2 regions of the Pseudomonas juntendi genome follow, and region 2 is predicted to be linked to the other one. Evidence: riboswitches for the same ligand, from Rfam matches in the RefSeq annotation. Region 2 holds a riboswitch; the other holds the start of a gene.
The links. A riboswitch is a leader RNA that binds a small molecule or an ion and turns the genes downstream of it on or off. The one in region 2 is predicted to bind cobalamin.
Positions count from the first base shown of each region.

Region 1: another riboswitch for cobalamin. It lies ahead of cobO (cob(I)yrinic acid a,c-diamide adenosyltransferase); the one in region 2 lies ahead of L1P09_RS14950 (ABC transporter substrate-binding protein).

Region 1 covers NZ_CP091088.1:1,231,615-1,236,297, forward strand. The annotation lists gene L1P09_RS05615 (hypothetical protein) at 725-940, shown strand; gene L1P09_RS05620 (hypothetical protein) at 1,140-1,718, opposite strand; cobalamin riboswitch at 1,874-2,091, shown strand; gene cobO (cob(I)yrinic acid a,c-diamide adenosyltransferase) at 2,213-2,824, shown strand; gene L1P09_RS05630 (cobyrinate a,c-diamide synthase) at 2,821-4,116, shown strand; gene bluB (5,6-dimethylbenzimidazole synthase) at 4,113-4,683, shown strand, end outside.
Region 2 covers NZ_CP091088.1:3,218,293-3,222,975, forward strand. The annotation lists gene L1P09_RS14940 (TonB-dependent receptor) at 1-119, shown strand, start outside; gene L1P09_RS14945 (DUF1624 domain-containing protein) at 257-1,423, shown strand; cobalamin riboswitch at 1,452-1,649, shown strand; gene L1P09_RS14950 (ABC transporter substrate-binding protein) at 1,760-2,770, shown strand; gene L1P09_RS14955 (FecCD family ABC transporter permease) at 2,770-3,786, shown strand; gene L1P09_RS14960 (ABC transporter ATP-binding protein) at 3,783-4,571, shown strand; gene L1P09_RS14965 (GNAT family N-acetyltransferase) at 4,613-4,683, opposite strand, start outside.

The DNA.
Region 1 (4,683 bases), 2.0 Mb from region 2:
CACCTCCCTCCGCATGCCCTCCGCTCGGCCTCCTGAAGTCGCGAAGATCAAGATCAAGATCAAGATCAAGATCAACAGCCAGATCAAAGGCTGTGCGGGGGTTGGTTGCGTGGTGCGAAACCCACGAAAGCGCTGCTGTTGCTTCTGCTTTTTGCTTTTGCTTCTAAGCGCGCGGTAGCACAGGCGACGCAGATTGCGACTTCAGGAGGCCGAGCGAAGGGCATGCGGAGGGAGGTGACGGGCATGGATGCCCGTCAAGCGCTGAGGCCCCAGGGACGGGGCCTGCAGCGCGTACTCCCGGGAGCATGCCCGTAGCGAGGGGACCCCGGAGCGAAGCGTAGGGGCCGGATGACGGGAGCGGGCGGCTTTGGTTACTTTGGCCAAGACCAAAGTAACCCGCCGTAAGGGCGGAAAGGTGACTCGGCGCCGCCTACGCGAACGAATACCTATGCGGTGTAAACGCCCACACCTTTGCAGAGCTTGAAATCTTGAGCGCTGGTTTTTGGTGGCGTGATAACTCCAGCTGCGATAGCGACGCGTAGTCACCTTTTCGCCCTTACGGCGAGTCACTTTTTGTCAAACGCGACAAAAAGTAACCAAAAAACGCTGCGCTCCCGTCATCCGGCCCCTGCGCTGCGCTCCGGGGTTCCCTCGCTACGGGCATGCTCCCGGGAGTACGCGCTGCAGGCCCCGTCCCTGGGGCCTCAGCGCTTGACGGGCATCCATGCCCGTCACCTCCCTCCGCATGCCCTCCGCTCGGCCTCCTGAAGTCGCGAAGATCAAGATCAAGATCAAGATCAAGATCAAGATCAAGATCAAGATCAACAGCCAGATCAACAGCCAGATCAAAAGCTGGGCAGGGTTTGGTTGCGTGGTGCGAAACCCACGAAAGCGCAGTTGTTGCTTCTGCTTTTTGCTTTTGCTTCTTAGCGCGCGGTAGTTCAGGCGCTGCAGATTGCGACTTCAGAAGCATGCCCGTAGCGAGGGGAACCCGGAGCGCAGCGTAGGGGCCGGATGACGGGAGCGGGCGGCTTTGGTTACTTTGGCCAAGACCAAAGTAACCCGCCGTAAGGGCGGAAAGGTGACTCGGCGCGGCCTACGCGAACGAATACCTATGCGGTTTCAACGCCCACGTTGTTTCAAGCCTGCTTCAGCAACAACGCCACCCCCGGAAAGTACTGCCCCAGCTCGTTATGTAACTTGCGGTACGCATACGGGAAGTACCAGGCCACCGCGCACGCGCTGTGTTTCTGCAAGTCGTCGACCATGTCCTGCAACTCTTCAGGGCTGGCGTGCTGGCCAGCTTTCCATGGGCTGATGAACAAAGCCCCCGCCTTCAACTGGCTGGGGTAGGCCACCTGCCGGGCGCGCACAGCGGTTTCCTGCAATGCAGCTGCCATGTCCAGCTTCGCCAGCCTTGGCCACCGCTGACCCACGCTCAGGTACAGCACTTGGTCAGCACTGCTGATCGACAGATCGCAGCGCCCCTCATGGTCACCTTCATCGCGCTGCTTCTTGCCGGCAAACTGCTGTAACGCCGCCAGCTCAGCCTCCCACGCCGCGGCTGCCAGCACCCCGGCATTGGCAGCCGCGCCGTGCCAGTAAGGTGCCTCGCCATCGCCGTAAAACTGGTTGCAACGGTCAATGCAGTCGACCCAGCGTTCCAGCACCGGGCCAAGGAACTCCAGGTTCGGGTTGTTGATGAGGTGGCCTCGCATGCTGCACTCTCCTTTTGTCATTGTAGTGGCGTACAGTCGCGCGTGATGGCTATGTGCTATCAGTGTGGCACAGCCTGGAGAATTGGCCAGCGTCGCCGCTTTGCAAGTTCGCACTCCCTGCCCACTCCGATTGACGCTCCCGGTACAACCCTCTAACCTTCGCGCGTGTTTCAGGTGCCCTGCCAGCCCCGACTGGGCAGGGTGAAACTGGGAAGCCGGTGGGCGCCAGCAAGGCGCGAGTCCGGCGCTGCCCCCGCAACGGTAGGTGAGTCGCGGCCGCGCAGGGCCACTGGGTGTTTACCCGGGAAGGCGCGCAGGCCAGGGCCAAGGCCCCCTCACAAGCCCGGAGACCGGCCTGATATCTGCCAACGGCATCACGGAGGGTGATGCGCGGTGCACCGTGGCCCCTTGCCATGGCCCCTGCGCGTTCTCCGTCTGCCTGCCTACTCTTTATTGCCGCGCGTTGCCGTGGTGACAGCCAGCGGAGAACCCTGATGAGCGAACCCACCGAACGCGACGAACGCCACTTGGCGCGCATGCTGCGCAAGAAGGCAGTCATCGACGAACGTATCGCCAACTCCCCCAACGAATGCGGCCTGCTGCTGGTGCTGACTGGCAATGGCAAAGGCAAGAGCAGCTCGGCCTTCGGCATGCTTGCGCGGGCCCTGGGCCATGGCATGCAGTGTGGTGTGGTGCAGTTCATCAAAGGCCGCAACAGCACCGGTGAAGAGCTGTTCTTCCGCCGCTTCCCCGAGCAGGTGCGCTACCACGTGATGGGCGAAGGCTTCACCTGGGAAACCCAGGACCGCCAGCGCGACATCGTCGCCGCCGAAGCCGCCTGGGCGGTGTCCCGTCAGCTGCTGCAGGACCCCAGCGTGCAGTTCGTGGTGCTGGACGAGCTGAACATCGCCCTCAAGCACGGCTACCTCGACCTTGACCAGGTCCTGTCCGACATCCAGGCCCGGCCGCCGATGCAGCATGTGATCGTCACTGGCCGCGGGGCCAAGCCTGAAATGGTCGAGCTGGCCGACACCGTGACCGAGATGGGCATGCTCAAGCACGCCTTCCAGGCCGGCATCCGCGCACAGAAAGGCGTAGAGCTGTGAGCCAGGCGCGCCACTGCCCAGCCGTGCTGATCGCGGCTCCCGCCTCCGGCCAGGGCAAGACCACCGTCACCGCCGCACTGGCCCGCCTGCACCGTAACCGCGGGCGCAAGGTGCGGGTGTTCAAGTGCGGGCCGGACTTTCTTGACCCCATGATTCTGGAGCGGGCCAGTGGCGCACCGGTGTACCAGCTGGACCTGTGGATGATCGGCGCGGAGGAAAGCCGCCGGCTGTTGTGGGAAGCGGCAGGGGAGGCCGACCTGATCCTGATCGAAGGGGTGATGGGGTTGTTCGATGGCACCCCCTCCAGTGCCGACCTGGCACGCCATTTCGGTGTGCCGGTGCTGGCAGTGATCGACGGCACGGCCATGGCCCAGACCTTCGGCGCGCTGGCCCTGGGCCTGGCGCGCTACCAGGCCGACCTGCCGTTTGCCGGGGTGCTGGCCAACCGGGTCGGCAGCCTGCGCCACGCACAGCTGCTGGAAGGCAGCCTGACCGAAGGCTTGCGCTGGTATGGCGGGTTGTCCCGCGAGCGTGGCATCGAATTGCCCAGCCGGCACCTGGGCCTGGTCCAGGCCAGCGAACTGAACGATCTCGATGCCCGCCTGGACGCCGCCGCCGAAGCATTGGGGGCCAGTTGCGATGCGGCGCTGCCGCCACCGGTGTGCTTTGCCGAGCCGGCAGTACACGCCTGCGCAGCCTCGCTGGCCGGTGTGCGTATCGGCGTGGCACGCGACGAGGCTTTTGCCTTCACCTACGGTGCCAACCTCGACCTGCTGCGCAGCCTGGGTGCCCAACTGGCCTTCTTCTCGCCGCTGCACGACCGCGAACTGCCTGCGGTGGACAGCCTGTACCTGCCAGGTGGCTACCCCGAATTGCACCATCACGGGCTGGCGGCGAACGCGCCGATGTGCGCAGCGATCCGCGCCCACCATGCCCAGGGCAAGCCGCTGCTGGCCGAATGTGGCGGCATGCTGTACCTGCTCGAGGCGTTGACCGACGTGGCCGGCGAGCGCGCCGAACTGCTCGGCCTGCTGCCAGGGGAGGCGACCATGCAGAAGCGCCTGGCGGCCTTGGCCTTGCAGGCAGTGGAGTTGCCGGAAGGCACCTTGCGCGGGCACACCTACCACCATTCCCTGACCACGACCGGGCTGGACCCGATTGCCCGCGGCCTGAGCCCCAACGGCGGCCGCGGCAATGAAGCGGTGTACCGGATCGGGCGGCTGACCGCCTCCTATGTGCATTTCTATTTCCCCTCCAACCCGCCTGCGGCGGCGGCACTGTTACGGCCATGAGCGAACACGCCTTTAGCGCCGCCGAGCGCGCTGCCATCTACCGGGCCATCGGCGAGCGCCGCGATATGCGCCATTTCGCGGGTGGGGACGTGGCGCCGGCTGTGCTGGCTCGCCTGCTGGCCGCTGCCCACCAGGCGCCGAGCGTCGGGCTCATGCAGCCCTGGCGTTTCATTCGTATCACCCGGCGTGAACTGCGCGGGCAGATCCAGGCCTTGGTCGAGGCGGAGCGGGTGCGCACTGCCCAGGCCCTGGGCGAGCGCTCCGACGCGTTCATGAAACTGAAGGTGGAAGGCATCAACGACTGTGCCGAGGTGCTGGTGGCGGCCTTGATGGACAACCGCGAGCCGCACATCTTCGGTCGCCGTACCCTCCCTGAAATGGACCTGGCGTCGCTGGCCTGTGCCGTTCAGAACCTGTGGCTGGCAGCACGTGGTGAAGGCCTGGGCATGGGCTGGGTGTCGCTGTTCGACCCGCAGGCCCTGGCGGACCTGCTGGGTATGCCGGCGGGGGCCAAACCGGTGGCAGTGCTGTGCCTGGGGCCGGTTACGGCGTTCTACCCGGCGCCCA
Region 2 (4,683 bases):
TGGGGTTGCAGGTGAACAACCTGTTCGACCGCGAATATGTGCAGGCGGCGTTCAGCGGCCAGCAATGGCTGATGGGAACGCCACGTTCCTACTTTGCGACGCTGGACTACAGCTTCTGAAGCGGGCAGCCCGGGTTGGCGTAGCGCAGCTTCACGGCGAAAAGCCAACCCGGCGCTGAGCAAAAAACCTACCCGTGCATGGCCATATGGATATAACATAACATTTCATTCAGGCTTTTTTTCATCAGCGACCCTCCATGACAAGCGCCAGCCCCAGTCCCACCCAACTCAACCAGCGCCTGCAGAGCATCGACGCCCTGCGCGGTCTGGTAATCCTGTTCATGCTCCTGGACCACGTGCGCGAAACCTTCTTCCTGCACCGCCAGGTCAGCGACCCGATGGCCATCGATACCACCGAGCCGGCACTGTTCGCCAGCCGTACCCTGGCGCACCTGTGCGCGCCGGTGTTCGTGCTGCTGACCGGGCTCTCGGCCTGGCTGTATGGCGAAAAGCGCCAGGGCCGTGGCGATGTCGCGGCGTTCCTGTTCAAGCGCGGGCTGTTTCTGGTGGCGCTGGAGTTCACCCTGGTCAACTTTGCCTGGACGTTCCAGCTGCCGCCCACGGTGATCTACCTGCAGGTGATCTGGGCCATCGGCATCAGCATGCTCGCCCTGTCGTTGCTGGTGTGGCTGCCACGCCCGGCGCTGCTCGGCGTGAGTGCCGTCATCATTGCCGGGCATAACCTGCTCGACAGCCTGCACTTTGCCCCGGGGTCTGCCCTGCACGTGCCCTGGGCGATTCTGCATGACCGCGGCTGGCTGACGTTGTCCGACACGCTGCGGCTGCGCACGTCCTACCCGGTACTGCCGTGGATCGGGGTGATCGCCCTGGGCTACTGCCTTGGGCCATGGTTTGCCCGCGGCAGCCAGGCCGGGCCACGTCAGCGCTGCCTGCTGCTTGGCGGGCTGCTGGCGCTGCTGGGCTTTTTCGTGCTGCGCGTATTCAACGGCTATGGCGAAGCCGCGTGGAGCAGCTACCCCACGCTCACACACACCCTGATGAGCTTCTTCAACCTCACCAAGTACCCGCCTTCGCTGTTGTTCCTGGCACTGACCCTGGGCTGCGGCCTGCTGTTGCTGCGCGCATTCGAGCGCGCCGGCCAGGCCCGCTGGATCAGCGCCCTGGCGGTGTTCGGTGCAGCGCCGATGTTCCTCTACCTGCTGCACCTGTATGTGCTGAAGCTGCTGTACCTGGCCTGCGTGGCGCTGTTCGGCAGCAACCACGGCAGCTATTTCGGCTTCGACGGCGTCGCGGCGGTATGGTGCGTGGCGCTGTTGCTGGCGGCTTCGCTGTACCGGCCGGTGCACTGGTTCGCCCGGCTGAAACAGCGGCGGCGCGACATCCGCTGGCTGAAGTACTTCTGAAAAGCGTTTTCACCCGGCGGCGCGATGGTCTACCATGCGGGCCGCCGGTTTCCATCACGGAATCAATAGGGAATCCCCGGCCCGCCAACACGGGCCAAACGGAACTGCCCCCGCAACTGTAAGTGCCGAGCCTGCTCCATCGACGCCACTGGGTGTACTACCCGGGAAGGCCGGAGCCGGGCCGTGACGCACCAGTCAGGAGACCTGCCGGCCAACATTCACCAACCGGCGGGGTGCCCGGGATTGGCCATTGTGTTGCCTTTGCCGCTGGCAAGGGCGCGGCGATGTCTGTCCGTGCGTTCATTCCGTGAACTGTCCGATAGGAGATCGCCCAGCATGCTGCCCCGCTTCGCCACCCTGCTTGCCGGCCTCAGCCTCAGCGGCCTGGCCCAGGCCGCCGCCACCCAGTACCCGCTGACGGTGGACAACTGCGGTAAGCCGCAGAGCTTTGCCCAGGCGCCACAGCGCGCCGTGACCATCGGCCAGGCCGGCACCGAGATGCTCTATGCCCTGGGCCTGGGTGACAAGCTGGCGGCGAGTTCGCTGTGGTTCAACAATGTGTTGCCCGAATACCAGGCCATGAACGCCACGGTACCGCGCCTGGCCGACAACGAACCCAGTTTCGAGGCGGTGGTTGGCCAACGCCCGCAACTGGTGGCCGTGCAGTTCGAGTGGATGGTCGGGCCGCAGGGTGTGGTCGGTACGCGCGAACAGTTCGCCGAACTGAACATCCCCACCTACCTGTTGCCCTCGGACTGTGAGGGCAAGGACAACCTGATCGGTGCCGACGGCACCCGCCTGCAGGCGTTCCAGGTCGACAGTATCTACAAGAGCGTCAGCCAGCTGGCGGAGATCTTCGATGTACAGGCGCGCGGCGTGGCCCTGAACGCCGAGCTCAAAGGCCGCCTGGACAGCGCCCGCGCGCAATTGGCGGGCAAGGACCTGTCGGGCACCTCGGCACTGTTCTGGTTCTCCAGCGCCAACCTGGTCATCGACCCTTACGTCGCGGGCCGCCAAGGGGTCGCCGACTTCATGCTGCGCACCCTGGGGGTGCGCAATGTGGTCGAGTCCAGCGAGGAGTGGCCCACCGTAGGTTGGGAAACCCTGGCCAGGGCCAACCCCACCTGGCTGATCATCGCCCGCATGGACCGCCGGCGTTTCCCCGCCGACGACTACCAGAAGAAGCTGGCATTCCTGCGCAGCGACCCGGTAACCCGCAACATGGACGCGGTGAAACACGACCGCATCATCATCCTCGACGCCGACGCCATGCAGGCGGGTATCCGCCTGTTCCGTGGCGTGCAAACGTTGGCGGCCGCTTTTGCCAGCGGTAAAGCCAGCCAGTGATCAGTCGACTGTCAGCCTGTATCGGCCTGGCCGTGGCCGCACTGCTGGCGGCCCTGCTCGCCGGCACAGCCATTGGCGAAACCGGCCTGGCACCGCGCGTGGTCGGCCAGGTGCTGGCCAACCAGCTGTGGCAAGCCGGTTATCCGGTCGACCCGATCGATGCCGGGATCATCTGGAACTATCGCCTGACCCGCACACTGGTTGCGGCGGCCTGCGGTGCCGGCCTGGCCACCTGCGGCGTGATCCTCCAGGCGCTGCTGCGCAATCCCCTGGCCGAGCCCTACCTGCTGGGGCTGTCCGCCGGCGCTTCGACCGGTGCCGTACTGGTTGGCCTGCTGGGCCTGGGCAGCCTGGCTTTGAGCATGTCGGCCGGCGCCTTCATCGGTGCCCTGGCGGCCTTTGCCCTGGTGCTGGTGCTGGCCCGCGCGGCAGGCCCTGGCAGCAATAACGCCCAGGTGATTCTGGCTGGTATCGCCGGGTCGCAACTGTTCAATGCCCTGACGGCATTCCTGATCACCAAGTCGGCCACCGCCGAGCAGGCACGGGGCATCCTGTTCTGGCTACTGGGCAACCTCAGTGGCGTGCGCTGGCCCGCAGTATGGCTAGCCGTGCCAGTGGCACTGTTCGGCTTGCTGGTGTGCCTGTGGCATCGCCGCGCGCTGGATGCCTTCACCTTCGGCGCCGACTCGGCAGCTTCGCTGGGCATACCGGTGCGGCGCAGCCAGTTACTGCTGATCAGTTGCGCGGCGCTGGTAACGGCCGTGATGGTGTCCATCGTCGGCGCCATCGGTTTCGTCGGGCTGGTCATTCCACACGCCCTGCGCCTGCTGCTCGGCCCCGGACACAGCCGCCTGCTGCCTGCCAGTGCATTGGGCGGGGCACTGTTTCTGATTGCCGCCGACATCCTCTCGCGCACGCTGATCAGCGGCCAGGTCATACCGGTGGGCGTGGTCACCGCGCTGCTTGGCGCGCCTGTCTTCGCGCTGATACTGGTCAGCCGCCGGGGGCGCCCATGACGGTCATGGCTGCATTCCAACTGGCGCCGCTGAGCTGCCAGGATCTCGGCCTGCAACTGGCCGGCAAACGGGTGCTGCACGACATCCATCTCAACCTGGTGGCGGGTGAAACACTCGCGATCGTCGGCCCCAACGGCTCAGGCAAGTCTTCGCTGCTGAAGGTGCTGGCCGGCCTGCGCCCGCCGGCCTGCGGCAGCGTGCAGTTGATGGGCGAGCCACTGGCAGGCATGCCTCGCCGGCGCGTGGCCCAATGCCTGGCACTGGTTGAACAGCAGGCCGACACCCTCGATGCAATCAATGTGTTCGACGCGGTGGCCTTGGGCCGCACGCCGTGGCTGTCAGCCATTGCGCCGTTCTCCAGCGCGGACCGGGCGATTGTCGAGCAGGCACTGGCCGACCTCGACGCCTTGCACCTGCGCGCTCGCCTTTGGGGGTCGTTGTCCGGTGGCGAGCGGCAGCGCGTGCATATCGCCCGCGCCCTGGCCCAACGGCCGCAGGTGCTGCTGCTCGACGAACCGACCAACCACCTGGACATCCAGCACCAGCTGAGCCTGCTGCAGCAGGTACAAGCCCTGCAGGTGACCACCCTGGTGGCCCTGCACGACCTCAACCAGGCGCTGACCTGCGACCGCGTTGCAGTGCTCGACAAAGGCCGGCTGGTCGCCCTCGGCACGCCGTTCGAGGTACTGACCCCCGAGTGCCTGCTGCACACCTTTGGTGTTCATGGCCATTACCTCACCGACCCCTGGGACGGCACACGCATCCTGCGCTTTCGCGCCCCCTGAGCTACCGGCAGAAGCCTGGGTAGCCCAGGCGCCTGGCCTGCTCAGCCCAAGCGCAGTTGCATGTGCGTGGTTTGCCAGACCGGGTCTGGCTCCACGTCCACGACAGCGAAGC